DNA from 3 places in the Paenarthrobacter sp. TRD_SC_7 genome. Region 3 is predicted to be linked to each of the others. Evidence: riboswitches for the same ligand, from Rfam matches in the RefSeq annotation. Region 3 holds a riboswitch; each other region holds the start of a gene.
The links. Region 3 has a riboswitch for thiamine pyrophosphate ahead of thiO (glycine oxidase ThiO). Riboswitches for the same ligand answer to the same signal wherever they lie in the genome.
Positions count from the first base shown of each region.

Region 1: linked by a shared signal. The riboswitch ahead of thiD (bifunctional hydroxymethylpyrimidine kinase/phosphomethylpyrimidine kinase) and the one ahead of thiO (glycine oxidase ThiO) in region 3 are both predicted to bind thiamine pyrophosphate.
Region 2: linked by a shared signal. The riboswitch ahead of AC0J5Z_RS04665 (ECF transporter S component) and the one ahead of thiO (glycine oxidase ThiO) in region 3 are both predicted to bind thiamine pyrophosphate.

Region 1 is NZ_CM149587.1:2,499,138-2,508,927, reverse strand. It holds gene AC0J5Z_RS12265 (glutamate-5-semialdehyde dehydrogenase) at 1-1,144, opposite strand, end outside; gene proB (glutamate 5-kinase) at 1,141-2,322, opposite strand; gene obgE (GTPase ObgE) at 2,312-3,898, opposite strand; gene rpmA (50S ribosomal protein L27) at 4,054-4,317, opposite strand; gene rplU (50S ribosomal protein L21) at 4,380-4,688, opposite strand; gene thiD (bifunctional hydroxymethylpyrimidine kinase/phosphomethylpyrimidine kinase) at 4,995-6,581, opposite strand; TPP riboswitch at 6,572-6,670, opposite strand; gene AC0J5Z_RS12235 (Rne/Rng family ribonuclease) at 6,821-9,790, opposite strand, start outside.
Region 2 is NZ_CM149587.1:937,196-946,985, forward strand. It holds gene AC0J5Z_RS04635 (Na+/H+ antiporter subunit D) at 1-886, shown strand, start outside; gene AC0J5Z_RS04640 (Na+/H+ antiporter subunit E) at 883-1,449, shown strand; gene AC0J5Z_RS04645 (MrpF/PhaF family protein) at 1,446-1,724, shown strand; gene mnhG (monovalent cation/H(+) antiporter subunit G) at 1,714-2,106, shown strand; gene AC0J5Z_RS04655 (DUF4235 domain-containing protein) at 2,177-2,437, opposite strand; gene AC0J5Z_RS04660 (NUDIX hydrolase) at 2,474-3,163, opposite strand; TPP riboswitch at 3,455-3,591, shown strand; gene AC0J5Z_RS04665 (ECF transporter S component) at 3,669-4,289, shown strand; gene AC0J5Z_RS04670 (ABC transporter ATP-binding protein) at 4,289-5,881, shown strand; gene AC0J5Z_RS04675 (energy-coupling factor transporter transmembrane component T family protein) at 5,878-6,672, shown strand; gene AC0J5Z_RS04680 (GNAT family N-acetyltransferase) at 6,669-7,268, opposite strand; gene AC0J5Z_RS04685 (penicillin acylase family protein) at 7,329-9,449, opposite strand; gene AC0J5Z_RS04690 (siderophore-interacting protein) at 9,551-9,790, shown strand, end outside.
Region 3 is NZ_CM149587.1:2,009,017-2,018,806, reverse strand. It holds gene thiS (sulfur carrier protein ThiS) at 1-228, opposite strand, end outside; gene thiO (glycine oxidase ThiO) at 225-1,493, opposite strand; TPP riboswitch at 1,486-1,604, opposite strand; gene thiE (thiamine phosphate synthase) at 1,632-2,303, shown strand; gene AC0J5Z_RS09800 (ferritin-like fold-containing protein) at 2,326-2,994, opposite strand; gene AC0J5Z_RS09795 (TM2 domain-containing protein) at 3,150-4,109, shown strand; gene AC0J5Z_RS09790 (RNB domain-containing ribonuclease) at 4,220-5,710, shown strand; gene AC0J5Z_RS09785 (DEAD/DEAH box helicase) at 5,988-7,700, shown strand; gene AC0J5Z_RS09780 (DNA-methyltransferase) at 7,709-8,623, shown strand; gene AC0J5Z_RS09775 (MarC family protein) at 8,596-9,204, opposite strand; gene AC0J5Z_RS09770 (PHP domain-containing protein) at 9,218-9,790, opposite strand, start outside.

The DNA.
Region 1 (9,790 bases), 490 kb from region 3:
GGATCGCTTCCGTGTGGCCCGTGGTCCATGTGCGGATGTGGTTGACTGCCTCATCCAGGCTGTCCACCATGGCGACCGCGAGATCCAGGTCCATGTACTCGGTAGCCCAGTCGTCATCATCAGCCGGAACGGTTTCCACGTCCTTGCCCAGGGCAGCGGCCACCCGGTCATCTACGTGAAGGGTGACGCCGGCAGAACGCAGTGCTTTGGCAACGGCAGGCAGCACCGTGGAGCCGGAATGCACCAGCAGCGTCTCTACCGTGTTGCAGACACTGGGCCGCTGGGTCTTGGCGTTAAGGAGGATCTCCACGGCCATCTCTTCACCCGCAGACTCGTCAATGAAGATATGGACATTGCCTTCGCCGGTTTCGATCACGGGCACGGCAGAGTTGGTCACTACCGTCTGGATGAGATCGCGTCCACCGCGGGGAATGAGGACGTCCACCCGACCACGGGCGCGCATCAGTACGTTGGCTCCTTCGCGGCCGTACTGGTCCACGGTCTGCACGGCATCCGCAGGCAGGCCGACGGAGTCCAGCGCTTCGCGAAGGATCTGGACCAGCGCCTCATTGGTGTTTGCAGCGGCGGAACCTCCCCGAAGGATTACTGCGTTACCGCTCTTGAGTGCCAGGCCTGCGATGTCCACCGTGACGTTCGGGCGGGCCTCGTATATGGCGGCCACAACTCCCATGGGGACGTTCACCTGGCGCAGGCGCAGTCCATTGGGAAGTGTCTGCCCACGGACTACATTGCCCACAGGATCGGGCAAGCCAGCCAGGTTCTCCAAGGCTGCAACCAGGCCGTCGATGCGTGCAGGAGTCAGTGTCAAACGGTCCAGCAGTGCCGCTGACGTGCCGTTGGCGCGGCCCAGGGCCACATCCTTGGCGTTGGCCTCCAGCACGTGCTTCCTGTTTTCCACCAAGGCAGTTCCGATGGCACGCAGCGCACGGTCTTTCCATGCACGGTTCGCCTGCCCCATGCGGCGGGCAGCCTTACGGGAGCGGTCGGCTATGGCGTGCACGGCAGCCTGGACATCTTCCGGTGACGACGGGACTCCGCCTGCCGCAGGGTTCTCCGGCGTCTGGCCGGTTGTACCGGCCACGTCGGAGATCACAGGGGCGTCGGGGGTCAGCGCTTCAGTCATGCTCCAAGTTTAGATGAGCGCGGCGCCCTCAGGAGCACCAGATCGTCAACATGAACAACTTCGCGGTCATAGCCCCGGCCCATGGCCTGGCCGAGCTCCTGGGTGGTACGGCCCAGCATGCGCGGAAGTTCTTCCGAAGAGTAGTTCACCAGACCGCGTGCCACCACCGTTCCGTCATGGGCCACCATCTCCACGGGGTCTCCGGCTTCAAAGTCACCACTGATGCCGGAAATACCTGCGGGAAGGAGTGACCGGTGCCGGTCGCGCACTGCTTTCACCGCGCCGTCGTCGAGCATTAAACGGCCGTGAACCGTCGCCAGGTGCGCCAGCCAGAGGAGGCGGACCGGCTTGCGATTGCCGTTCACGGCGAACCACGTTCCCACATCCCCGCCGGCCAAAGCCGCACCGGCATTGGCCGTGGACGTGACCAAGGCATGGATACCCGAACCGGCAGCAATCGACGCTGCCTCCACTTTGGTCATCATGCCGCCGGTTCCGACGCCGGCCTTACCCGCCTTGCCGATGGTAACGTCCTCAAGGTCCTGGGGACCACGCACCAGTGGAATGCGCCGGGCGCCCTGGGTGGGCGGGCCGTCGTAAAGGGCGTCGACGTCGGAGAGCAGCACGAGCGCATCGGCGCGAACCAGGTGCGCCACCAGGGCGGCCAAGCGATCGTTGTCGCCGAAGCGGATCTCATGCGTGGCCACGGTGTCGTTCTCATTAACTACCGGTACGACGCCGAGGTTCAACAGCCGGTCCAAGGCCCGGAAGGCATTCGTGTGTTGCGTCCGGCGCATGAGGTCATCGGCGGTCAGCAGAACCTGGCTGACCGTCACACCGTGGGCGCTGAAGGCCTGCGTGTAGCGTGCCATCAGCAGTCCCTGCCCAACACTTGCGGCAGCCTGCTGCGTGGCCAGGTCCTTGGGGCGCTTGGCGAGACCCAAAGGGGCAAGCCCGGCAGCGATGGCACCCGAGGACACCAGGATGATCTCTGTACCCGCATTGCGCTTCTCGGCGAGGGCATTGACCAATCCGGTGAGGGACTTTTCGGAGATGCCCCCCTTGATGCTGGTCAACGAGGACGAACCCACCTTGACAACAATCCGCTTGGCAGTGGCAAGGGCCTGGCGCTCAAGCCCCTCAGCCAGGTTCGGAGCGTCGACGGTCCTAGTCGTCATCACCGGAATCCAGGTGGCTTTCCTTCACTGCCTGGGCACGGCGACCACTGACTGACTCAGTCCAGATGCCCGCCTTGCGTTCAGCTTCAAGCTCGGCCCTCGCAGCGGCCTTGGCTTCGCGGCGTTCGATCTGCTCGTCGCGCTTCTGCGAACGAGTGGGGCGGTCGCCTATGTCCGCAACGCGGATATCGGTTCCACGAGGCGTTGCCAGGAGCTCGGCGCCGGCCATCATGGTGGGCTCCCAGTCGAACACCACGCCATCGTCTTCACCGATGACCACGGTGTCCCCGGGCTTGGCGCCAACCTTGAAGAGCTCAGTTTCAACACCAAGCTTGGCAAGGCGGTCCGCAAGGTAGCCAATGGCTTCCTCGTTGGTGAAGTCAGTCTGCTTGACCCAGCGCACGGGCTTGTCGCCCAAGACGCGGAACAGAGGCTCGAGGTTCTTCTCCTCGCGGCGGATCTTGAAGCCGGACTCGTTGACGGCACGCGGACGCAGGACGGGAGGAGCCACCTTGGGAGGCGCAGTCTGAACGGCGTCACGTGCTGCCTTGACGATCTCAGCCATGGCAAAGCCAAGCTGACGCAAGCCTTCGTGGCTTGTTGCCGATACTTCAAAAACGCGATAGCCGCGGGCTTCGAGGTCCGGTCGGACGAACTCAGCCATGTCCTTGCCGTCGGGAAGGTCCACCTTGTTGAGGACTACCAGCTTGGGCCGCTCATTCAGGGGCACTACTTCGCCGTCAACGCCGGCGTAACTCATATCTACTGCGTACTTCTCCAGTTCGGCCTCAATGATGGCGAGATCGGAGAGGGGATCGCGGTCTGATTCAAGGGTTCCGCAGTCAAGGACATGAACCAGTGCAGCGCAGCGCTCTACGTGACGCAGGAAGTTGTGGCCGAGGCCCTTTCCTTCGCTGGCGCCTTCGATAAGGCCGGGAACATCGGCGATAGTGAAACGGATCTCGCCTGCCTGCACCACGCCAAGGTTGGGAATAAGCGTTGTGAAGGGGTAGTCGGCAATCTTGGGCCGGGCAGCAGACATGGCTGCAATGAGGCTCGACTTGCCGGCAGAGGGGAAGCCAACCAGCGCGATATCTGCGATGGACTTGAGCTCCAGGACGATGTCGCTGGATTCACCTTCGATACCCAGCAGGGCGAAGCCCGGGGCACGACGCTTTTGCGATGAAAGTGACGCATTGCCGAGGCCGCCCTGGCCACCGGCAGCTGCAATGTACTCAGTACCCTCGCCTACGAGGTCAGCCAGGACTTCGCCGTCCTTGGTTTTAACCACTGTGCCGTCGGGCACAGGAAGAATGAGGGTTTCACCGTTCTTGCCACCGCGCCAGTCACCCATACCGGGGCCACCGTTAGTGGCATGGCGGTGCGGGGCGTGGTGGTAATCAAGCAGAGTTGTGGTCTGGGCGGATACGCGAAGGATGACATCGCCGCCGTTGCCGCCGTTGCCGCCGTCAGGGCCACCGAGCGGCTTGAACTTCTCCCGCTTTACAGAGACACAGCCGTGGCCGCCGGTTCCGCCGGATACGTGCAGGACTACCCGGTCTACAAAGCTCGCCACGTGGATCTCCTCAGTTGCTGTCTTACAGCGTTTGTTGCTGTTACCAGCGCTGTTGCATAAACCGGTGCGCTAGAAGCGCCCTAGTCGATTGTAATGCGGTTAAAAGAACGGTGGAGCGGGCCGTTTGGCCCGCTCCACCGGTTCAGAACTTGTTGTTACTCTGCAGCTGCAGCAGCAACAATGTTCACTACGCGACGGCCGCGGCGAGTACCAAACTCAACCGCACCGGCCTGCAGTGCGAACAGGGTGTCGTCGCCACCGCGACCGACGCCTGCGCCGGGGTGGAAGTGGGTTCCGCGCTGGCGAACGATGATCTCGCCAGCGGAAACTACCTGACCACCGAAACGCTTGACGCCCAGGTACTGAGCGTTGGAGTCACGACCGTTGCGAGTGGAACTCGCACCTTTTTTGTGTGCCATGTGAAATGCCTGCCTCTAAATTTCTGGGGAAACTGAAAAACCTGAACAGCGGGTAACGAAAGTTACGCGATGCTGGTGATCTTGATCTTGGTCAGTTCCTGACGGTGACCCTGACGCTTCCGGTAGCCGGTCTTGTTCTTGAACTTCTGGATGACGATCTTCGGACCACGGAGGTCCTCGAGGATCTCAGCCGTGACCTTGACGTTGGCCAGTTCCGCAGCTGCGGAGGTGACCTTCTCGCCGTCAACCAGGAGCAATGCGGGCAGCTCAAGCGTGCTACCGGCTCCACCGGGGACGCGGTTCAGCGTTACGTAGTCTCCAACGGAAACTTTTTCTTGGCGGCCGCCTGCGCGGACAATCGCGTACACCACTTGGGTACTCACTTCTCTCGACGTTTATTACAAAATTTGCGTGCGGAACCTTTAACCGGAATCAGGCCTGGTTCGCGCTGTGCCTCAACGCCGTGGACTTCTGATCGAAGTCCGCGAGTCATCCCATGAACAATTCCAAGGGGCATAACCCAAGTGTTGGCGTAAGCACCGAAGATCAAGATTACGCTAGTTTGACCTTCAGCTGCAAATGAGGCCGGGTCCGGAGGCTACCTCGTGACTTGCGTCACCAGTTGTAACGGACTCTCCCGGCACCGTGCCCATACAGCCTACAGGGTTTGGGCGAGATTAACGCGATTCGGTCAGCGACGCGCTGACGTGTCCCCGCAATAGGCCGCTAAATGCTTCCAGGGATGCCTGCGCAAACAGCCTGGGAGCATCGAAGAACGCCGTTTCGTAGCGGCAGGAATGCCCAAAAGCCTCCACCATGGCTGCCCGTTCCCGCTCGGAAGCCGCAACCGCCGCGGCATCAGTGAAGTTGATCGCATCCCTCGTTGCCGCAGCAAATTCCGGATCGGCGTAGGTTTTCAGCCAGTCGGCATATGCGTGATCTGCGGGGGCTCCGGCATCCACGTAGGCCGCATGAAGCTGCTGACCCACTTCGGCGTACAACCAATAGCAGGGCAGAATCGCCGCGAGGACTACCGCGTAACTGCCGGAAGCGGACGCCGCCAGCAGATGGTCCACATAGGACTTGGTAACCGGCCCCGTAACCGTCGACGCTTCCCGGGTGCTCAGCCAGTTCCTGTGCAACTCCGATTCAACCTCCAGGCACTGCTGTGATGCCTTGGCCCAGAACAGTTGTTCTTCCTCTGTGGGGGCCAAGGCACCCGCACGTGCCAACACCCTGGAGTACCCGTTGAGGTAGATGGCATCCTGCGCGAGGTAGTAGTTGAATTCATGTTCGGGCAAGCTCCCCGACTGTAGACCCCTGATGAATTCAAGGCCATAAATCGCCTTCAGTTCCGGAGCGGCTTCCTTCCAAAGGGTCGCGGCAAAGTCGCCCGCCCGGTGCGTCCGTTGGTGGTGGAAGTGATGCACCGGCCCGCTTCCTTGGCCTACTTGGAGGGCGTCAGAGGCCGTCAATGCCCCCAGCAACCACGGTTTCACCTCCCGCAGCGAGGCTTCCCAATCACGGTTACGAACCTGGGCCGTGGCCAAAGCGGAGGACAGGGAGCATCCGGTGCCGTGGCTGTTCTTCGTCTCAACCCGGTGACCGGCTACCTCAATCACATCCTGCCGCAGCAACCCGCTGGTGTTCACCAGCGCATCAGGGCAGTCCGGTCCTGGCAAGTGGCCTCCCTTAACCAGGACCGTGTTTCCGTACTCCGCCGCCAGCCGTTTGCCTTGGTCGAGCGCCGAAGCCCATTCTGCTGCCTCAGGCTCCCCCAGCAACATGGCCAGTTCAGGAAGGTTAGGCGTGATGAGGTCCGCCAGCGGGAGCAGCGAACGCAGGGCCTTCTCCGCTGACTCGCGCAGGAGCCGGTCACCACTGGTGGCCACCATCACCGGATCAAGGACCACGACGGCGGGACGCACCTCTTCGAGCCAGCTGCGGACCTCGTCTATGACGGCTGCATCGCCAAGCATTCCGATCTTGACGGCATCAATCGTGATGTCACTACTGATGGCGTCCAGTTGCTGGCGCAGGAACCGCGCGGGAGGGACGTGGACGGCACTGACCCCCACGGTGTTTTGCGCGGTGAGAGCCGTGATGGCAGCCATGCCGTACCCTCCGAGTGCTGCGACGCTCTTCAGGTCCGCCTGAATTCCGGCGCCGCCGGAAGGGTCCGAGCCGGCGATGCTCAACACCCGGGGCGCTGGTCGGCCGGAAGCGACCAGTGGGTACACAGGAGAATACGACGATGTAGTCATGAGGACATCCCTTCGCCGGTGCTAACCGGACAGGTTCAACGGGTTTGAATCTCAGCCCGGCCCTTCGCCTGGCACCCCGTGTCAGTCCCCCAGCCTAGCCGGGAAGCAGCACTGCACGGGAACCGCGGCCTGTTGAAGCCGGGATGTGACCACAATGGCCTCCGTTCTCGAATCCTCCCGGAATCAGCAAAGGGCCCCGCAATCCTTGGCGGATTGCGGGGCCCTCATATTGCTGACGACTAGAGCTCGGAGGCCGGCACTCCGACTCCGAGGATGATGGGCTCATCCGCCGGCGCCTTCTTTGCGGGTTCCACAGGCGCCTTGGCCTTATGGGCTGCCCCACGCGCGGCCGAGGCAGTCACTTCGTGGTGCTCCACACTGGTTTCATTAGCCGAGCCCTGGGCCCGGCTCGCACTTCGGTTTCGACGGCCACGACGACCACGCGGTGCTGAAGCAGCCTCGGGGTCTTCCTCGGCAGCCCGTTCCCGAGCATCAACCTTCGGTGCCGCAGGCGCCTCGGGGGCGGCAAAAGGTGCGGCTTCTTCCTCAGGTGCCGGAGCAGCACCGAGGTGCGAGAACGCTTCGGCCAGCAGATCCAGGCTCATGGCAGGCTTGGCGGCCTGCGGTTCCTCGTGGTGCTCAACGAACGGCAGCGCTACTTCTTCTCCGCCGAAGCGCAGGACCGGAGTAGACCTGGCTTCCTGGACTGTGGTTTCCCGGCCAGTGGTTTCCCGGCCTGCGGCTTCGCGGGCCGACTCTCCCGTTTCGCCGCTGACTACGGAGTCGGTGGTCGCCTCGTGCTGACCCGCCGCCCGTGCCTGCTCTTCTGCGCGGTGAACTTCGTCGTCGTGCAGGTGAGCGGCGTGCGCCGCAGCAGCGATCGTTGCCAGGGCAGCCCTGGTTGCCTCGGCTTTAGCTTGCCGGGCGGGATCCTTGGGTTCCGCCGTGGTCGAAGGTGCAGCCGGGGCGGACGTCGTCGTGTGGACCTGCGCGGGAGCTTCGACAATGGCCTGTCCCCCACCCTTGCCGCGGCGGCGCTTGCGCTCCGTCCGCGCAGCAGGCGGCTGCGCCTCCGTGTGCGGGCGGTGGTGTTCAGCAGCCACAACGTTGGCGCGACGGTGTTCAACGGGCTCGTCGTGCGTGACGACGCCGCGGCCGGCACAGTGCTCGCACTGCTCACCGAAGACCTCAAGGAGGCCAGTACCCATGCGCTTGCGTGTCATCTGGACCAGGCCCAGCGACGTCACTTCGGCCACCTGGTGCTTGGTGCGGTCGCGGCCAAGGCACTCGACCATACGCCGGAGGACGAGGTCGCGGTTGGATTCCAGGACCATGTCAATGAAGTCGATGACAATGATGCCGCCGATGTCGCGCAGGCGAAGCTGGCGAACCACTTCCTCAGCAGCTTCAAGGTTGTTCTTAGTGACCGTTTCCTCAAGGTTTCCACCGCTGCCGGTGAACTTGCCGGTGTTGACGTCCACCACGGTCATGGCTTCGGTGCGGTCGATGACCAACGAACCACCGGACGGCAGGAAGACCTTCCGTTCCAAGGCCTTGTGGATTTGCTCGTCAATGCGCCACGCGGAGAAGATGTCCTGTTCCTTGGTCCACTTTTCAAGGCGGCCCACCAGGTCAGGGGCAACGTACGTGACGTAGGCCTCGATGGTGTCCCAGGCGTCATCGCCGGAGACGATCAGCTTGGAGAAGTCCTCGTTGAAGACGTCACGGACAACCTTGATGGTGAGGTCTGGTTCGCCGTAAAGCAGTTCAGGAGCCAGGACCTTGGTGGACGTGGCCTGCCCTTCGATGCCTTCCCACTGTGCGCGCAGACGGTTGATGTCGTGCGTAAGCTCTTCCTCCGACGCACCCTCAGCGGCCGTGCGGACAATGACACCGGCGTTTTCCGGCAAACGGTCCTTCAAAATGCGCTTGAGGCGGTTGCGTTCGACGTCGGGCAGCTTGCGGGAGATACCGGTCATGGAACCACCGGGCACGTAGACCAAGTAGCGACCCGGCAGGGAGATCTGGCTGGTGAGGCGGGCACCCTTGTGTCCCACAGGATCCTTGGTGACCTGGACCAGGACAGAGTCGCCGGACTTCAGGGCGTTCTCGATCCGGCGCGGCTGGCCTTCGAGGTTGACTGCGTCCCAGTTGACTTCACCGGCGTAGAGGACTGCATTGCGTCCGCGGCCGATGTCCACGAAGGCAGCTTCCATGGAAGGCAGAACATTCTGGACCTTGCCCAAGTACACGTTGCCGATCAGGGAGTCCTGCTGGGTCTTGGACACGAAGTGCTCAGCCAGCACACCGTCTTCCAGGACACCGATCTGGATTCTGTCGTCGCGCTGGCGGACGATCATCTGGCGGTCCACCGACTCACGGCGGGCAAGGAACTCGGCCTCGGTGATGACCTGGCGGCGGCGTCCGGTTTCACGGGACTCGCGGCGGCGCTGCTTCTTGGCCTCCAGCCTGGTGGAGCCCTTGACGCCGGTGACGCGGTTGGAGGGGGCTGTCTCCGTGATGGGGCGGGGCGCGCGGACACGGGTGACCGTGTTGGGCGGGTCATCGTCCGAGCCGCCGGTCAGTTCAAGATCCTGGTCCCCACGGCGGCGACGACGCCTACGACGCGACGTGACGCCTTCTTCAAGGGCTTCTGCTGCCGGCGTTTCCTCGTCCTCAGACCCGGTGCCGTCCTCAGCCTCATTCTCTTCGCGCTCGGTTCCGCGGCGACCACGGCGGCCGCGGCTCCTGCGACGGCGGCGACTACCTGCGTCTTCCAGCTCGCCCTCAACGCTGGCTTCGGTTTCTTCTTCGGGCTCCTCGGTCTTCTCTTCCACCGTGGCAACGCGGGGGACGGTGGTGAGGTCCGGGGCCTGGAAGATCATGGACGTGATGGAGACCGGCTCCATGAACAAGGAAGTGGACGCGGCCTGGGCGGCTTCTTCGTCAGGCGTCTCTTCGGACGCGGGCTCTTCAGCAGCTACCTCAACGGCTGGTGCCTCTGGCTGGGAGCCAGCGTCCGGCGTCGTGGTTTCTGCGGCGGCTTCTGCAGCAGCAGGCGCCTCGACGGCCTCAGCCTTGGGCCTGGCAGTACGACGACGGCGGACCGGTTTTTCGGGGGCAGGCTCAGCAGCCGCTTCGGGCTTGGTTTCTGCGGCGGCTTCCGGCGCGGCAGTAGCTTCATCGCCCAAGCCTGGCAGCGGTTCGGC
Region 2 (9,790 bases), 1.1 Mb from region 3:
GCTTCCCGACTCTTATCCAACTGCTCCCGCTCCAGTGACTGCCGTATTCGCCGGGTTGCTAACCAAAGTGGGCGTCTACGCGATGGTCCGCACGGAAACGCTCTTATTCCCAGGGGACACCCTGAACGTCCCACTGATGGTGGTGGCGCTACTGACCATGATTGTCGGAATTCTGGGTGCCTTAGCCCAGAGCGACATCAAACGTCTCCTGTCCTTCACTTTGGTGAGCCACATCGGCTACATGGTGTTTGGCCTCGCGATGAGCTCCGTGGCCGGGCTGGGCGCCGCGGTCTTCTACGTTGCCCACCACATCACGGTGCAGACCAGCTTGTTCTTGGTCACTGGTCTTATAGAGCGCCGCGGTGGCAGCTCGTCCATTGATCGCTTGGGCGGCCTGGCGAAGCTCTCACCGCTGCTGGCATTGCTGTTCTTTGTTCCAGCGATGAACCTGGCAGGCATTCCACCGTTCTCCGGCTTCCTTGGAAAGCTGGGGTTGTTGCAGGCCGGTGTAGAGCTGGGAACGCCGCTGGTTATTGTGCTGGTGGTTGGAGGCGTGGTCACCAGCCTGCTCACCTTGCTGGCAATCGCCCGCGTTTGGAACAGGGCGTTCTGGCGTAAGCCCGAGGACGCTGAGTACCCGGACCCCGCGCTTCTAGCCTCTGGAAACGTGGGGGTACTGCCGCGGACCATGGTGGGGTCGACGGCGGGTCTGGTGGCGTTCGGCGTGGCACTGACCGTCTTCGCAGGTCCTTTGTTCAAGGTTGCCGACGGCTCCGCAGGAATCATGTTGGACCGTTCGGCCTATATCCATTCGGTCCTGGGCGACTCCGTCCAAGTGCCGCCGGTTGCACAAACAGATGAAGTGCAGACGGGTGATGCCAGATGAGCCGCAAAGCTATTTCGTTCCGCACAGAACTGCCGTTGCTCATCTGGTTGGTGATCGTCTGGGGTGCGTTGTGGCGGGACTTCAGCCCGGGCAACTTGCTGTTCGGCGCCCTGATTGCCGTACTGGTAGCCAAGTTCTTTTACCTTCCGCCGGTGGAACTCAGCGGCAGGTTCAACATTCTGCGCGCTATTCCCTTCGCCCTGATGTTCCTCGCCAAAGTGGTGGCAGCGAGCTTCCTGGTGCTGTACCTGGCAGTGGTCAAGGGACCCCAGGTCCGCAGCGCCGTCGTCGCCGTTCCCTTGCGGAGCCATTCAGACTTGATGGTGACGGCCACCGGCCACGTCATCTCGCTGATCCCGGGCTCGTTGGTGGTGGAAGTGGACCGCTCAACGTCCACGCTGTACCTGCACGCGCTCAATATCTACGAAGAAGCGGACATCGACAAGATTCGCGAGGAAACCCAAGTCATCGAGGCGCGATTGATCCGCATCATGGGCACGCGCGAAGAAGTCGCAGCCCTCAATGCCGAACAGCGCCCGGGAATGGAAGGGGCAACGCTATGAAGGAGTTCGTTCTCGTGGCCACAGCTGTGATCCTTAGCCTGGCCGCGGCAGGGGCAATTGTCCGCATCGCGATTGGCCCGTCCTTGTTGGACAGGGTTCTGGCATCGGACGTCTTGTTGGCAATCCTGGGTGCCGCCCTGGCAATCGACATGGCAATGAACAAGCACCTAAACAACCTGGTGTTGTTGGTGGCTCTGGCGGTGATCGGGTTTATTGGCTCGGTGACCGTTGCCCGGTTCGTGGCCGAACGGAGGGAACAGAGCAATGAGTCCTGATGCCACAGGCGTGGATGCCGTGATCGACACTGTCACTGCAGTGTTCCTGGTGGTGGGCGCGCTGATGTCGCTCGGCGCGGCCATTGGCTTGTTGAGATTTCCGGACCTCATGAGCCGCATGCACGCAGCCACCAAACCGCAGGTCCTGGGGTTGTTCCTTATGCTTGCCGCGATTGGCTTGCAGATGCGGACATGGTGGGTGTGGCCCGTTCTGCTGGTGGCGTGGATTTTCCAGCTTCTCACTGCACCCGTCTCTGCCCACATGGTGGGGCGCTCCGCCTACCGCACCAAGCACGGGCACCGCGAAAAGCTCACCAAGGATGAACTCGAGGCGGTTGTTCAGCGGGCGGCCGCGGGGCAAGAGCCCGGGAGCGACCGCTAGCAATAGATGCTGCAACGAACGCCGGGGTCACCCTGTGGGCGACCCCGGCGTTGTGTTGTTTGGCGGGCGCCTAGACGATGTCGTGGGTCTTGGCGAAGCGCGCGATGGCACGCTGGGTGCCCCGGCTCGCCAGGACCTGAATGAGCGTGCTGACAAACGCTGAGATCAGCGCGAAGGTCAGTGCCGAACGCAGGCTGGTTTCCATGTCGTCATTGCCCAAGGGCGGCTTGTTGCCGGTGGCCTTTTCCCACCCTTTATTGACGATTTTGGTGCCTACAAATCCTGCCCCGAGGCTTACTCCGGCACCTATCAGCTTGAAGAAGAGGTTCATGCCCCAAGCCTAACTGGAAAGGTCCAGCCCACACTGTTACCGGCGGCTTTCCCGCTCCTTGAGGAACGCCGCCATGGAACCAACCGGTGCAAGCACCGGGACGACAGGGTGTTGGGCCGACCAGACAGCGTCCACGGTACCGAACCCTGCGATTTCCTTGAGCAGGTAATACGTGGGCGGCATCAGTTTCAGGGTGCCGGCGGCTTCTGCTGCCAGAACTCCCTCCACCGGCATCCACAGCGATTGCCAGGCCTCCGTGGTCTGGTGCCGGGGTTCAGCCTCGGGGGACGGCTTGGCAACGTAAAAGTAGGTGTCGAAGCGCTTGGGCATGTCCGTCGGGGTGATCCAGTTGGCCCACGGACGGAGGTGGGAGGCATCAATGCTGAGCCCGGCCTCTTCCTGAACCTCGCGGATGGCTGCAGTGAGTACCGTCCCGGCGTTCTTCGCTGCTTCGCCCGGGTCCATGCCGATGGAGCTCTGATTCCAGTCCTCCGCGTGGCGTTGAAGCAGCTCTGCCGGGTAGTCCCAGCCGGACGCGTCCGCCGCATCCACCCGACCACCGGGAAAGACCACCATTCCAGCGGCGAAGTCCATGGTGTCTACCCTGTGCTGGACAAAGGCTTCGAGTCCGCCCGAGGCGTCACGGAGCAGGATGACGCTTGCGGCAAGGCGTGGTTGGGGCACCTCGGAGGAAAGGGGGAGGTCTTGCTGGGGAAGGTCAGTCATATAGGAGCCTCTTCGCCGCGGTGGATTCTGCTGGTCTATTCTCTCAGGTCCGTTGTGGGGCCTGGTGTGCGTGCCGAAACGGGGGATGAGGGCGCGGAGCGGGCCCCGCAACGGACCCTCTCGTGTTGTGGGGCCTGGTGTGCGTGCCAAAACCGGGGATGAGCGCGCAGAGCGGGCCCCGCAACGCGCGTCCCGGACTGGTGACATGGCCGATTGTGACCGCATGCCGGCAACAGGCCAACACCCGCCACAGACTCAGGTGTAAACTGAACCAGCCCATCAGGGCAGATTTGATAACGACAGGGGAGCGCCGCCGTCGGACCTTGCAGAGATGCAAGAGACGCGAGGGCGCTGAGAGTGCGGACAGCCGCAGACCCTCGAACCTGATCCGGTTAGTACCGGCGCAAGGGAGTCGAGCTTCTCAGAGTGTCCGGATGCGGGCGGCGCAAGCCGAAACCGGGATCCGGGGAGCACTTTCCCCTCCTGTAACCTCAGGAGGCAGAAAATGACCACGGTAAACGTGAAGAAGACCAGTTATAACTGGCGTGTTGTAGACATCGTTGTGGCGGCTTTGATCGCCATCGCAGGCGGCGTGATCTTCTGGGCATGGTCCCAGGGCGCCGCACTGGTATCCATCCCCATGAACGCGACGTACCCGCCGCTCACCGGCCTTATTGCCGGCGGCTGGATGATCCCCGCGGTTCTGGGCATGCTCATTATCCGTAAGCCCGGTGCGGCCTTGTTCTGCGAGACCGTCGCCGCAACCGGTGAGCTCATCATGGGTTCGCAGTACGGCACCACCGTTCTCATCTCCGGCGTCCTGCAGGGCCTGGGCGCGGAACTCATCTTCGCTGCGTTCCGATACAAGAAGTTCAACCTGCCCACCGCCCTCCTCGCCGGCGCGGGCGCAGGTCTCTTCTGCGGCCTGAACGACTCCTTCCTGCCTTGGGGCTGGAACATCGCCTACGAAGCCGTGGACAAGTTGGCGTACATCGCCTTCACCACAATTTCCGGTGCGATCATTGCGGGCGCCCTGTCCTGGATTGCCACACGCGGCCTGGCCAAGACGGGCGTGCTGAGCTCATTCGCGTCCCGCAAGGCCGCTTCGGAGCCAGTCTTCAGCTGATGTCCGCCAAGCAAAGCGGCACGGTGAGGCCGGCCGCCATCTCCGCCGAGGGTTGGGGATGGCGGCATGCCGGCCGCTCCCAGCCTGCCATCCGAGGCCTGGACCTTCGGATCGAACCGGGGGAGCGGGTGCTGTTGCTGGGTCCTTCGGGGGCGGGCAAGTCCACGCTCCTGCATGCCCTCGCCGGTGTGCTGGGCGATGAGGAAGACGACTCGGACGAGTCCGGTTCACTGCTTATCGACGGCGTTGCGCCCCGCGAGCAGCGGGGACGCGCCGGACTGATGCAGCAGGATCCGGAAACCCAGGTGGTCCTCTCCCGGGTAGGTGACGATGTTGCGTTCGGGGCGGAGAACCTGGCTGTGCCGCGAGACGAGATTTGGTCTCGCGTCCATGAAGCGCTCGACGACGTCGGGTTGCGTTCCGCTGTTGGCGGCGGTTTGCCACTGGATCACCCGACGGCGGCACTCTCCGGCGGTCAAAAGCAACGACTTGCGCTTGCGGGCATTTTGGCGATGCGCCCAGGCCTGATCCTGCTGGACGAGCCGACGGCCAACCTGGATCCGGCGGGCGTGCTGGAGGTCCGTGATGCTGTTGGGCGATGCCTGGACAAGACCGGCGCCACGCTGGTTGTTGTGGAACACCGGGTGTCCGTGTGGAAAGACCTGGTGGACAGGATTGTGGTCCTGCAGCCAGGGTCGGCCGCAGGATCCAGCACGGCCGCAGGGACCGGGAATGCTGCCGGTGGCGTACTCTTGGACGGCCCTCCCGACCAGGTCCTTTCCGAGGCCCGCACCCTGCTGATCTCGGCTGGCGTCTGGGTGCCGGGGTACGTTCCGGCAACCCGCTCCCGCCATAAAGAACCAGACGCCGCGCAGCTTCTCCTCGCAGCCCAGGACCTTGCTGTTTCCCGCTTAAAGCCACGGCGCAAAGGCTTCAAGACCATCCCGCCCGTTCCGGTGCAAACGGACATCAGTGCGCAGGTCAGGGCAGGCCAAGCCCTGACCATTACGGGTCCCAATGGTGCCGGAAAGTCCACGTTCGCGCTCACGTTGGCAGGCCTTTTGGCGCCTGTGGACGGCAAAGTGAGTGCCGCCGTCGAACTTTCCGAGGGTGCGGGCATTGATCCGTTCAAGTGGAAAGCTGATCAGCTGATTTCCCGCATCGGGACGGTGTTCCAGGAGCCGGAACATCAGTTCGTCACGGGCAAGGTCCTGGATGAGTTGATGTTTGGTCCGAAGCATCTGGGCCACGGCGAGGAGCGCGTGGACGAGTTGCTGGAACGGTTGCGGCTCACACATCTCGTCGACGCCAATCCTTATACGCTGTCCGGCGGGGAAAAGCGCCGGCTCTCGGTGGCCACGGTGCTGGCCGCGCACCCCAAAGTCCTTGTGCTCGACGAGCCCACCTTCGGCCAGGACGCGAATACCTGGGCCGAGCTGGCGTCGTTCCTTTCCGAGTTGCTGGACGCCGGAACCGCGGTGGTCTCTGTGACCCACGATCAGGAATTCAGCGCTGTACTCGGCGGAACCGAACTACGGCTCGGCCCGATAACCGAAGGCAGAGCAACGTATCAGGAAGCGGGTGCAGCGTGAGGGATGCACTGAACATCCGCGGCAACCACGCCCTGCTGACTCGCGCCAACCCTTTGGCGAAGTTCATGGCGGTCTTCCTGATTTCCGTGGTGCTGGCCTTGTCCATCGACTGGGTGTCTGCGTCGACGGCGCTGCTTGCGGAACTGGTTCTCTTCCCGCTTGCCGGCCTCACCATCAGGCTTTTGTGGCAGCGGGCCTGGCCCCTGATCATTGCGGCAGCGATCGGCGGCTGGAGCACCGCAATAGTGGCGGCGGACAGCGGCGCTGTACTGCTCGACGTCGGACTCTGGTCCGTCAGTGAAGGTTCCCTTGAGCTGGGGCTGGGTTTCATGCTGCGCGGTTTGGCGATCGCGTTGCCGGCGATCCTGCTGATGACATGCACGGATCCCACGGATCTGGCCGATGCGCTGGCGCAGAAGGCCAAGCTGCCGCACCGCTTTGTCCTCGGATCCCTGGCTGCGATGAGGCTTGTAGGGCTCATGGCGGAGGAGTGGCAGACCATTGGTATGGCCCGCCGTGCACGCGGTGTTGGTTCCCAAGGCAGCCCCTTCCAGCGGTTGAAGGCCACGCTCGGCCAGAGTTTCGGTTTGTTGGTTCAGGCGGTTCGGAGGGCATCCCGGCTGGCAGTGACCATGGAAGCGCGCGGCTTCGGCGGCGGGCAACGGACGTGGGCACGCGAATCCACGTACTCACTGCTGGACGTGGGGGTGGTCCTTGGCGGATTGGTCATCGCGGCCGGTGCGGTGCTGGCGGCCGTGGGTGCGGGAACTTGGAGTTTCGTCTGGCGCTAGCGGGTCTGTTGCTCCTGGATCTCATCAAAGCCCGCCCTCGTCAGGAACCCTAGCTGGGCCTCCTTCTCCGCCAGCTGAATGATGGGTCCCAGCTCGAAGCACGTGGCTTCCAGACGGCGTAGGGCCTTGGCGTTGCGGGAGTCCGGCTCAACCACGATCCGGTCCTTGCCCGGCAGGGTGAACATGTACTTGATCAGGGACGTGCCCAGCCGCGGTGTGAAGTGCGGAATGGGCCGCGTGGCCGGGGCCAGCAACAGATGCATGCCAATGTCCTCCTCGCGGGCGGGGTAAGCCTCGCCGACGGGGTCGTGCAGCGGCTCGTACGTCTGGAAGAGGGCCAACGGCTCCCCGTCAAGGGTGGCCAAAAACGCGTGGTGGGTGTCCAAGGAGTCAAGGAACTCGTAGATCCCCAGGACTTCTTCGCGGGAGTTCTCGGTCATTCCCCAAAACTTCGCACGGGGCTGGGTAACCCATTCGAAGATGAGGTCGATGTCCTCGCTGGGAACCAACGGAACAATGCGTAGCGCACCCCATCCTTCGAGGTCTTCGGAGTAGACGGTGGTGCGGACGGAGAAGTCCTGGGTGATGGTGGTCATGGCTTCCTTCGGGCTGCGGGTCGAGGCTGATGTCGGGACTGATGCGGGAACGGGAATGAGTCAGGGCGTGTCGTTGGTCAGAAGTGACCAGTCAGTGACGACCGGGGCGAGTTCCCCGGCTGTCCAGAGCGGGAGTTGGTCGGCGAAGTGCTGGTGACCGGGCACGCCGGAGGCACCGAATGGCACGATCCAGCGGCTGTTACGCCGATCGGCCAAGTCCCAGACATAACGTGCTACGGGCCCACGGAAGCTTCGGTCATCAACGCCAGGAAGGCTTTCGGTGCAGAGGACGCATCCGGTATCCCCGCTGAGGTCGGCAGTAGGTGCGGCTGACGCGAGGGCGCCGGGGAGGACATGAACGGCAAGGAGTTGGTGCCGGTCACCCCAGGCAGCGCCGTTGAGCATGGACTCTTCCAACGCAACGTCCTCAAGCGCTGCGGCAGCTTCCACTCCAACGCTGATGCCAAGCTCGGAGCCACGAACCAGCAGAGTCTCAAGGGCAAAACCGATGCGCGACGCCACCGACAGCCACGGCCCGAATAACGGCGAGTAGCCTGTGGGCTCATTCAAGGCCTCAAGCGCCGAATGCCGTGCCAGGCGCTGGACCAGCGCACCACGCCAGGCGGCGAATACGGCAGCGTGCTGGCTGCTGGCCTCCATCAGGCCATCCCAGTTCAACAAGAGGACCCGCAAATCCTTCGCCTCCCTGGAGAGATCCCGGACGTCCAGGCCGGAGAGCATTGACCGGAACATCGGCCACGGACCCAACAAAGTGTCAGTGTGGATGGCCTGCATGTCGTCCACGGACAAGGGACTTGAAAAGTGCTCCAGCAATTCCCGGATGCGCAGGGCACGGTGCGCCGGCGCGAACTCCATGGCCACGGCATCGCCGCCTCCCGCCGCGCGGTCATTCGCGCTCACGGCAAACCGCTGGACCTCGGTGCGAGGCAGGACTACGTACTGTCCCTCCCACTCATGGCGGGCGGAGAAAGCCGGAGCGGGCAAGCGCCGGTTGGCCGGATTCCGCTGCGGGACAAGCCCGGCAATGAAATGCCGCACGGCCCCGGAATCGTCCGCGGCCACTACGCTGTTGACGGGCTCCACCCAAGCATCGAACGCGGCTTCTACGTGGGAGACGGTCCGGCTCCGCAGCAGCGGTAGGAGGGCCTCGAAACCAAGCCGCCCCTCAACCCTGGCCGGAAAGCGCAGACTTAGGGCGCCGCCGTCGGGCGTTTCAGAGATAACCGGACCGCGCGCAGTCTCAATGATCTCAACGGAGACCACCTCGCCACCGCGGACGCGGATGGTTTCGGTGCTGACGACGACAGGTTCCCAGCCTTCCGTTCCCCGCGCCTCGATGCGTTCGCCGGCGAAATCGGTGACCCGGCGCAGTTCCTCCTCGAAGAGATCCTGGTAGTCGGCCATCGCGTTGGTGATGGCCCACGCGGTCTGGCCGGTATGGGCGAAGTGCGGGAGGCCCGGGACGCCCGGAAAGGCGAAGCCGATCGCGTCAAATTCGGGGCAGGCGAGCCGCACTTGCTGGTAGACACCGGGCAGTTCCATGAGGCGGTGGGGGTCACCGGCAATAAGCGGCAGGCCACTGGCCGTCGTCGAACCGTGGGCGGCCCAGGCATTGCTACCGGACCAGACGGGCGCTTCGATGCTGAACAAGCTCACGGCGTCGTCGCCGAGCGTCCGCGCGACGTGTGCCCGGAAAAGCTTGTTGGGGAACGTGGAGAAGAGGATGTGGTGCACAAGGAAGACGCCGAGCGGGGTCCAAGGATTCCACGGCTCCGGGTTGCTGCCGGATTCATCGAACTCGGGGCCACCGCGGAATCCGTCCGCCAGTGCATGGTTGACGCCGGCCACGTACTGTTCGCACCAGCGCCGGGTGTCGACGTCGAGGTTTTCGAAGCAGCGGCGCGCTGTATCGTCCAGCCGGGCTTGCCGGGCGAATCGGTCCCAGACCACCACATCGGGACCCAACACTTCGGCCGTGCGCCCTTCGGAACGCCACCGTTCCAGCTCGATCTGCCATGAGCGGTCTGTGGCCGCGTTCATGCCTTGGAGGAAGGCGAGTTCGTCGGCGGAGTCGGCCCATAAGTGCGGGATTCCCCATGAATCACGGTAGCTTCCGGGGCCGCCTGCCGGGGCGGAATTGTGCGTCGGGGCAGGCGTCATATTCTCAGGCCGCTTTCGAGCTTAGGTTAGGCTTACTTAAGCTCAAGATAAATGGCTTTGGCCCGGTTCACAAATCGTGGCCGTTCGTGAAGGAGTGTTGCTTGAAGCGCAATTGGGAAGGCGTCGTCCTCAAAGTGATGGGCGCCAAGGACTTCACCCTGGAGGTCACAGGGCAGGAGGAGATCACCCCGGACTTCCTCCGCGTCCACGTTCGCGACGGCGGACTCCTGGAGCGCAGCGGCCTCCACCCCACCATGTGGATCCGGCTCTGGTTCAACGATTCCGGCAAGGCCCACCAGCGCGCGTACACCTTGGTTGATGCAGATCCTTCAGGGGGAACT
Region 3 (9,790 bases):
TTGGACTGCAGTGACGAGTTCGAGTTCATCTCCGTCGGCGAGTGCCGTCGCGGCCCATTGGCTGCGCGGCACTACCTCGGAATTACGGGCGACGGCGACTCCCAGCTTCCCGCCATCGGCTGCCTGTCCGCGGGGGTCCAGGACGCGACCGGTGATGGCCGTGACGAGAGTGCTGACGGATGCGTTGTCCTCCACTGCGTGATCGGATCCGTTGAGTTTGATGTTCATGCTGTTTCCTTGGTGGGAGCGTGTACAGCTGGCGTGAGGCCCCGGTGTCCAGAGGCGTTTGCGGCGAATCGATCGGGTCGGAAATGCACCCATCGGGGGTCGACCGAATCGTTGATCAGTTCCCCCACGATCCTGGCGGTTACCGGATTCAGGAGGACGCCGTGGCGAAAGAATCCCGTCGCGATTACCAGACCTGCAATGTCGCCGTCGGAACCGGTGACCCGTCCGAGCAGCGGTGCGTTGTCCGGAGTCCCAGGGCGGGCGCGGGCGGTTGCTTCCAAGAGTTCCAGTTCCGCTACTGCGGGGACCAATGCTTGGGCATCCCTCAGCAATTGGTAAACGCCACCCGCCGAGACCGCGTTGGAAGAGGCTGACAACCCGTCTTCGCGTTGCGTGGCTCCAATCACCACAGTTCCGTCGTCCCGGGGCACGATGTACACAGGCACCCCACGAACCATCCCGCGAACAGTTGACGTGAGCAAGGGCATGAGGTGCCCGGGGACGCGTAGCCGAAGGATGTCGCCATATACCGGCCTCACCGGAAGGCTCAGGCCATCAGGGAGACCGGAGAGTTGGGACGCCCCGAGCCCGTTGGCCACCACCGTTTCTCCGGCGTGAACGGTGACTCCTGAGTCCAGCGCCACGCCGGTGACACGCCCGCTTTCCCACAGCAAACCGCGCGCCCGGGAAGCAACTGCGAATCCGTCATCGGCGTCCGGCACCCAGGAACTGTCACTTGGCGAGTGGGCTGCCAGTCCTGCCAGGAGGCATGCCGCGAGATTCCTCGGATCGACTTGGTGGTCGGCAGGGATGTCAAAAGCACAGGAGATCTGCGGGCTGAGGAACGGCTCCCGTTGCCTCGCGTCCCGCAGAGCGATAGGTTCGACTTCCAGGCCAGCCGCAAGCTGGACCGACCTTAAGTCTGCGAGCGCCCTGCGGTCGGCTGCATCGGCACCCACGGCGAGGGTCGGCGTCGTGCGATATCCACTGTCCCCTCCCCCCGGGTGCAGGCCGTCCGCGAAGGAGGGCCAGAGCCGGGAAGACTCGAGCATCAAGTCAAGAAGATCTTCTTCCTGGTGGTGCAGTTCGCTGACGGGTGCAAGCATGCCGGCAGCGGCAAACGTCGCGCCGGACGCGGGCGCTGGATCGATGAGGGCAACTGAACGGCCAAGTCGTCGGGCTTCGTGCGCGATGCCGAGGCCGATGACGCCGCCACCAATGACGGCCACGTCTGCCTGGATGGCAGTATGGCGGGGATCTGCCATGCGTTTCCTTCCCTACGCCGGTACTAGCCGGATCAGGTCAAGCGGTCGGCGCTGAAGCCCTCTCAGCCGGACAGTCATATGACGAACGTCGCGGCTCCCGCAGTACGTGCCCAGTTTAGAGGAACTACTCTGGTTTCCATGACCCAGCCTGATGCCCTCGCCTCCGCCCGCCTTTACCTGTGCACCGATGCCCGTAAACGGCAGGGCGATTTTGAAGACTTTGTGGACGCCGCTTTTGAAGGCGGCGTGGACATCATCCAACTCCGCGACAAGGCACTGGAAGCTGCGGAGGAACTGGATATTTTGGCCGTCCTGCGGAGCGTGGCACAACGGCGTGGTCGGCTCTGGGCAGTCAACGACCGGGCCGATGTTGCCAGTATTTCCGGGGCTCCCGTATTCCACATCGGCCAGAAGGACCTGCCCTTGACGGCCGCCCGCACCCTCTTGCCGAACGTCACCGGCATCGGCCTTTCCACCCACACACCCGGACAAGTCGACGCTGCAATCGCCACCTCCCAAGGTCCCATGGGACTGGATTATTTCTGTGTGGGTCCGGTCTGGGCAACACCCACCAAACCCGGCCGCGAAGCCGTCGGTCCGGATCTGGTCACATATGCCGCGGAAGCGTGCAAGCGTTCAAGCAACGGTGTGACGCTCCCCTGGTTTGCCATCGGTGGCATCGACCTCAGCAACGTTGAACAGGTAGTGGCCGCGGGAGCCAGCCGGATCGTCGTCGTCCGTGCCATCACCGAGGCGACGGACCCGACGGCGGCAGCAAAGTCGCTGCTGCAAGCGCTCGACACCGTCTAGCGAAAGTCAGGCAGCCAGGCGGTTACGCGGTCAGGCCAAGGCCTGTCATCCGGCGCGCGTGCTTATCAGCGAGTTCCGTCGTCAGCCTTTTGACCGCAGCACGCGCGTCCCCACCACTCTTTAGCGTTGGGCCCAGCAGGGGGTGCTCCATGCCGACGCGCTGCGCCTGCGTCAAGGCTTCTCCCACCAAGCGGCGGCCCCACAACGCCAGCCGCGAGGCCAGGCGCGGGTCATCGGCCAAGGCCCGTCTCAGCAGGACGCGAAGGACTTCCGTTGCCTGATCGGGGGAAGCCACACGCTCAACGAAATGCTGCGTTGTTGGGTCGAGGAACATGGAGACGGCCCTGTAGAAGTCCGATGACACAGTATCGATGACATAGGCCTTCATCAAGGACTCGAACCAGTCCCCCGGTTTGGTGCGCTCATGGAAATGATCAAAGGAGCGCTGAAACGGCAGCATGGCTTGTTCGGGATCGACACCCATCTCGGACAATCGGTCGCTGAGGAGGGCAAAGTTGCCGTAGGCCCCGACGGCGATCTTCCCGAGCACCGACCTGTCGTGAAGCGTGGGTGCATAGCGGGAATCAAGGGAGAGCCGCCCGAAGGCGGACAGCTCGCCATATGCCATGGCTCCGAGCAACTCCGTGGAGAGTTGCCCCGCAGAGATTGCGACGTCCGGGGAAGTGCCCATGATCCAAGATTATCCCTGGCCGTCCACAACCTCCTCGAAGCCGGGTTCCTGCTTCCAGCGCCACTCCTACTAGGCTGGCTCGAAGTGAGTTGACTGCCGCATGCCCGCATGACGCAAGTCCTCCTCCTCGCACCCACTTCACCGAAGGATCATTAATGAGTCACCCGAGTTACCCGCCCTCGCCCCAGAACGAGGCCGGAGCAGGAGTTCCACCGGTCCCCTCAGGCCCCTCCACCTTTGCAGGCCAGTTCCAGGGTGGAGCCCCGACCGGTTACCAACCCGGGCCGGATTTCGGTCCCTACGGAACCCCGGGAGCAGGTGCTCCGGCCAAGTCCTTCATGACCACCTGGATTCTGTCGCTGCTCCTGGGTGGCCTTGGTGTCGACCGCTTTTATCTGGGCAAGATCGGCACCGGTGTGGCCAAGCTGCTCACCGCGGGCGGCTTCGGTATCTGGTCCATCGTGGACCTCATCATCACGCTGACAGGAAACGCGCGGGACAAGCAAGGCCGTCCGCTGGTGGGTTACCCGGAGAACAAGAAGAAGGCGTGGATCATCACCGTCGTCGTCTGGTTTGCCGGCCTGATCCTCGGAATCGTGTCCACGGTGTTGTCGTTGACTCTAGTGGCTGCTGCGGTCCAGCAGGGCCGAACCACACCTGTCGCGCCGCTCCCTTCGGCCAGCCAGGGGCCGCTGTTGCCGTCTTCGGGAACTGCCAGCGAGGCGAACTCCTTCACTGTTAACGTCGATGACAGCACCACAGTGAAGGTCGGCGTCGTTGACTCCCTTTACACCAAAGAAATTCCCTCCATGTCATACATGAAGCCCGCCAACGGAGGTTTCCTCGTCCTGGAGGTCTCCTGGGAGACACTGACGGGGACGAGCTTCGCCGCGTCAACGAACTTCGAGGCCTACGATGCTGACGGCAAAAAGGGAGAACTGCTTTTCCTCGAGGAAGGACTGGGGAGCCTGCCCATGGGCACTGTTGCCCCTGGAGAAGTGCAGCAGGGAGTTATCGCGTTTGACGTCAAGAATGGCCCCACCACCATTGTGGTCACCGATGTCTATGGCGATGAAGCCGCAACCTTCACGCTGACACCTCCGCCGGGCCAGTAGCCCCGGCCACATACGTGCTTCGAGAAATAACCCGCCATCCCTCACGGACGGCGGGTTTTTTCGCCAGGGCGTCCAAGACTATCGGCCCATTTCGGGCTAACCTGATTTTCGTGTCACATCATAGGATTGCGCCCAACGTCGACGATTCGTCTGACCAGCTCGCCGCGGCCCTTGCCGCCCTGAGGACAGAGCTGGAACTCCCTGGCGAGTACCCGGCAGCGGCCGTTCAAGAGGCCCGGGAGGCAGTGGAGACCCTCGAGTTGCCGGTCCAGGACCTGCGGGACATACCTTTTGTAACCATCGACCCTGCTACGTCCACCGACTTGGACCAGGCACTGTTCATTGAGCGGGCCGGTGACGGATACAAGGTCTTCTATGCCATCGCCGATGTTCCGTCCTTCGTGGCGCCCGGTGGTGCGCTGGATACCGAAACGCGTCAGCGCGGGCAGACGTTCTACGCCCCTGACGGCCGGATCCCGCTGCATCCGGAGGTCATCAGCGAGAACGCCGGCAGCCTGCTGGCTGACCAGGACTGCAGTGCTTTTGTCTGGGACTTCGACTTGGACGCGGATGCTGAAGTGCTTGCCGTCACCGTTGCCCGCGCCGCCGTGCGCAGCAGGGCAAAGCTGAGCTACAAGGGGGCCCAACAGCAGATCGACGACGGTACTGCCCCACCGGTTCTTCAGCTCCTCAAAGAAGTGGGACTAAAGCGCGTCGAACTGGAACGGCAGCGCGGCGGCGCGAGCCTCAATATGCCGGAACAGGAAATAGTCCAAGCGACCGACGGCGGCGGGTACAGGATCGCTGCTGCCCCGTCCCTGCCGGTTGAGGACTGGAACGCGCAGATCTCCCTCATGACCGGCATGGCCGCCGCGCAGATGATGCTCGATGGAAAAGTGGGCATCCTGCGCACCATGCCCGCACCTGACGATCGGTCACTACTTCATTTCAAGCGGCAGACGTCTGCACTCGGCAAGCCCTGGGATGGCCAAGTCACCTACGGCGAATACCTGCGGACCCTGGACGCATCCGATCCCAAACAGCTGGCCATCCTGCACTCGGCCGGAACGTTGTTCCGGGGCGCCGGCTACACCCCCTTTGACGGCGATGTGCCAGCCAACGTGATCCAAGCAGCCATCGGGGCGCCCTATGCGCACACCACAGCACCCTTGCGACGCCTCATTGATCGCTTTGTCCTTGTGATCTGCGAAGCGCTCAGCAATAACCACGACATCCCGGCGTGGGCGCGTGAGGCCCTCCCCTCATTGCCCGAGATCATGGCATCCTCAGACCAGCTGGCCGGACGCCTTGAGCGCTCGGCGCTGGACACCGTGGAAGCGGCGCTCGTGGCCAACCACATCGGCCAGGAGTTCGAGGCTGTGGTCATTTCCGGTTCCAAACCGTCCAACGGTAACGCCAGAGGAAACGGGAACGGCAATGGAAACGGGAACGGGAACGGACCCTTTGGCGTCATCCAAATTGCAGACCCTGCCGTTACGGCCCGATGTGACGGCGAAATGGAGTCCGGAACCAAGGTTCGGGTGCGCCTGTTGAAGGCAGATATCGCGAGCCGGGAGATCAGGTTCGAGCTGCTGCCCTGACGCCGTTCATCCGCCGATCCGGGGTTTCCGCCCCCCAGAGGATAGACTGGGCTTGTAGTAATGGATGCCCGGTCGTTGATTCAGTTAATTTTTGAACTCAACAAGCCCGCCCCTACGCGATCTTGAGATGTACCAACTGGTCACCAGTGCCAGTACTTAGATAGCCCGCGATCGGCTTCCACTGGACTTGCTTGCGCGCCCGTTCGTGCTCCGGTACGGCTCCGCCGCCGCCGTTGAGCATGCAGCGCCAATGCCCAAATGAATAAGGAAACTCCCTGTGAGTGAATTGCATACCCACGAAGTCTTGACCGACTCCACCGGAACCGAATCCATTGAACCCGAGGAAACGATCATCTCGGATGAGACGCCCCACGAGATCGAAGAGAAGTCGTTCGCTGACTTTAATGTCCGCGCCGACATCGTTGAGTCCTTGGCCGACGCTGGAATCACCCATCCCTTCCCCATCCAGGCCATGACCCTCCCGGTCGCCTTGAGTGGCCACGACATCATCGGCCAGGCCAAGACCGGTACCGGCAAAACGCTTGGCTTCGGCATTCCTGCCCTGCAGCGCGTCGCCGGACGGGATGACGCGGGCTACGCAAAGCTTGCTGTCCCCGGCGCCCCCCAGGCCCTGGTCATCGTCCCCACGCGTGAACTTGCCGTGCAGGTGGCCAACGACCTCCAGACCGCATCACGGAAGCGCAACGCCCGCATCGCCACGATCTACGGCGGCCGTGCCTACGAGCCCCAGGTTGATGCCCTGCAGAAGGGCGTCGAAATCGTAGTCGGCACGCCTGGCCGGCTGATCGATCTCTACAAGCAGAAGCACCTCAGCCTCAAGAACGTCAAGATGGTGATCCTTGACGAAGCCGATGAAATGCTGGACCTCGGCTTCCTCCCGGACGTTGAGACCCTGATCGCCGGCACCCCCGCGGTTCGGCAGACGCTCCTCTTCTCGGCAACGATGCCCGGCCCCGTCATCGCGATGGCACGCCGCTACATGACGCAGCCCACCCACATCCGCGCCGCGGATCCGGACGATGAAGGTCTGACGAAGCGCGACATCCGCCAGCTCATTTACCGTGCACACAGCATGGACAAGTCTGAGGTGGTGGCCCGTATCCTGCAGGCCCGAGGACGCGGCCGTACCATCATCTTCACCAAGACCAAGCGCACCGCCGCGAAGGTTGCCGAGGAACTCGTTGACCGCGGATTCGCTGCTGCAGCCATCCACGGCGACCTCGGCCAGGGTGCCCGCGAGCAGGCCCTCCGCGCCTTCCGCAACAACAAAGTGGATGTCCTGGTGGCTACCGACGTCGCCGCCCGCGGCATCGACGTTGATGACGTCACGCACGTCATCAACTACCAGTGCGTCGAAGACGAGAAGATCTACCTGCACCGCGTTGGCCGTACCGGCCGCGCCGGCAACAAGGGCACCGCAGTTACCTTCGTTGACTGGGACGACATGCCCCGCTGGGGCCTGATCAACAAAGCCCTGGGACTCAGCGTTCCCGAGCCCGTGGAGACCTACTCCTCCTCGCCACACCTCTACGCCGACCTCGACATCCCGGAGGGCACCAAGGGCCGCCTGCCGCGCAACAAGCGCGTCCTCGCGGGCGTCGACGCCGAGGTCCTTGAGGACTTGGGCGAGACCGGCAAGAAAAACGCCCGCTCCGGCGGCTCAGGCCGCGACGGCGGACGTGACGGCAAGCGCGACGGCGGTCGCGACGGCGGCCGAGGCCGCTCCGGCAGGTCAGGTGACGCCGAATCCAGTGAATCCAAGGGCGAGAGCGGTCGCAACCGTACGCGCCGCCGTCGTACTTCTGATGGCGAGGGAGCCCCCGCTGCCGGGGCCTCGGAAACCCGCACTGCCAGCGCTGACAATGCAGAGAAGCCGGCTCGGACGCGTCGGACCCGCACGCGCCGCCGCAACGGCGAAGTGGTTTCCGGTGAGACCGCCGCTGCCCAATCCGGCAGCACCGAGGCCTAAAAACCTCAATGACTGAATCTGTTTGGGCGCCGGACGGCGGCAACTTGGTGGTGCACGCGGACAACGCGGAATTCCTCCCTACGCTGCCGGACGGCGCCTTCACACTCATCTACGTGGACCCGCCCTTCAACACGGGCCGGGTCCAACGCCGCCAGGAAACCCGTATGGTCCGCAATGCGGACGGCGACGGCGACCGCGTCGGCTTCAAGGGCCGCTCTTACGACACCATCAAGGGCGCCCTGCACAGCTACGATGACGCCTTCAGCGACTACTGGTCCTTCCTGGAACCCAAGCTCGTGGAGGCCTGGCGCCTGCTGGCCGACGACGGCACCCTGTACCTGCATTTGGATTACCGGGAAGTCCACTACGCCAAGGTAATGCTGGACTCGATCTTCGGCCGGGAGTGCTTCCTCAACGAGATCATTTGGGCCTACGATTACGGCGCCCGCGCCAAGAACCGCTGGCCCACCAAGCACGACAACATCCTGGTGTACGTCAAGAACCCCACCAGGTATCACTTCGACAACGCCGAAGTGGACCGGGAACCATATATGGCACCTGGCCTCGTCACGCCCGCCAAACGCGAGCTCGGCAAGCTGCCCACGGATGTCTGGTGGCACACCATCGTTTCGCCTACCGGCCGCGAAAAGACCGGCTACCCCACCCAAAAGCCCGAGGGCTTGGTCCGCAGGATTGTCTCCGCATCAAGCCGTGAGGGCGATTGGTGCCTTGATTTCTTCGCCGGTTCAGGGACACTCGGTGCTGTGGCAGCCAAACTGGGCCGCAACTTTGTCTGCGTCGACCAGAACGAACAGGCCATCGAGGTCATGCGGAAACGGCTGGGCAGCAAGGCAGATTTCCACCAAGGCGAGGCCTTGCCTGACACCGGCCTGGATCAGGCAGCACCCTTCACGAAGGCCTGAACGGCGTCCGCGATCATCTGAACGGCAATGGCTGACAGCAGCAGGCCTGCGATCCGGGTGACAAGCTCCACCCCGTTTTCGCCGAGCACGCGCTGCACTACGCCCGCGAACCGCATCGCCAGATACAGCGAGGCCAGCACCACAGCAATGCCGAGTCCCACCGCCAGGTACTCCGACAGCTGGGTGGACTGCTGCACGAACACCATGACGGCTACGATCGCGCCAGGACCAGCCATGAGCGGCGTTCCCAGCGGCACGAACGCCACGTTCTTGTACTTGGCGGCGTTTTCCTCGCCGCTGGTGGACCCGGTCAGCAGCTGCAAAGCGATCAGGACCAAAAGCAGGCCACCCGCACCCTGCAAGGCCGCCAGCGAGATATGCATGTAGTTGAGGATTGACTGGCCAAAGATGGCGAACACCACGATCACGCCGGTGGCCACCAAGAGTGCTTGGAACGCTGAGCGGTTCCGGTCCTTGGCCGACATCTGGGCCGTCAACGACATGAAAATCGGCACGGTACCCGGTGGATCCATGATGACGAACAGCGTGACGATCACGGATGCGAGCAATTGCAGATCCATCAGCGGACCCCCTTCACCGAATGACCGTGCTGCCTGTTGCCAACTCCTCAATCCGCGCCAAAACTTCGGGCGAGGTGGTGTTTTCGCCCAACAGGTTAGGCTTGCCCGCTCCGTGGTAGTCGGAGGAACCCGTGATAAGCAATCCATGTTCGGCGGCCAAACCGCGGAGGAACGTGCGGCCCTCTTCCGGATTGTCGCGGTGTTCAACCTCGAGTCCCAGCAGTCCTGCGTCAACCATCTCCCGGTATGTGCGCTCCCCGACGATACGTCCCCTCGACGAAGCAACGGGATGGGCAAAGACGGGAACGCCGCCGGCTGCACGGACAAGCTCGACGGCGACTGCAGGGTTGGGCGCATAGTGCTGCACGAAGTACCGCGAATGTGAGGTGAGGATGGAGGTGAAGGCCTCCGTTCGATCTGCGACGACACCGGCGGCGACCAAGGCATCTGCGATGTGCGGCCGACCCACCGTGGCGCCGGGAGCCACGTGGTGGATCACATCGTCCCACGTCAACGGATAATCCTCGGACAACAAAGTGACCATGTGCTCGGCACGAGTGAGCCGGGCATCCTTGGACTTGGTGAT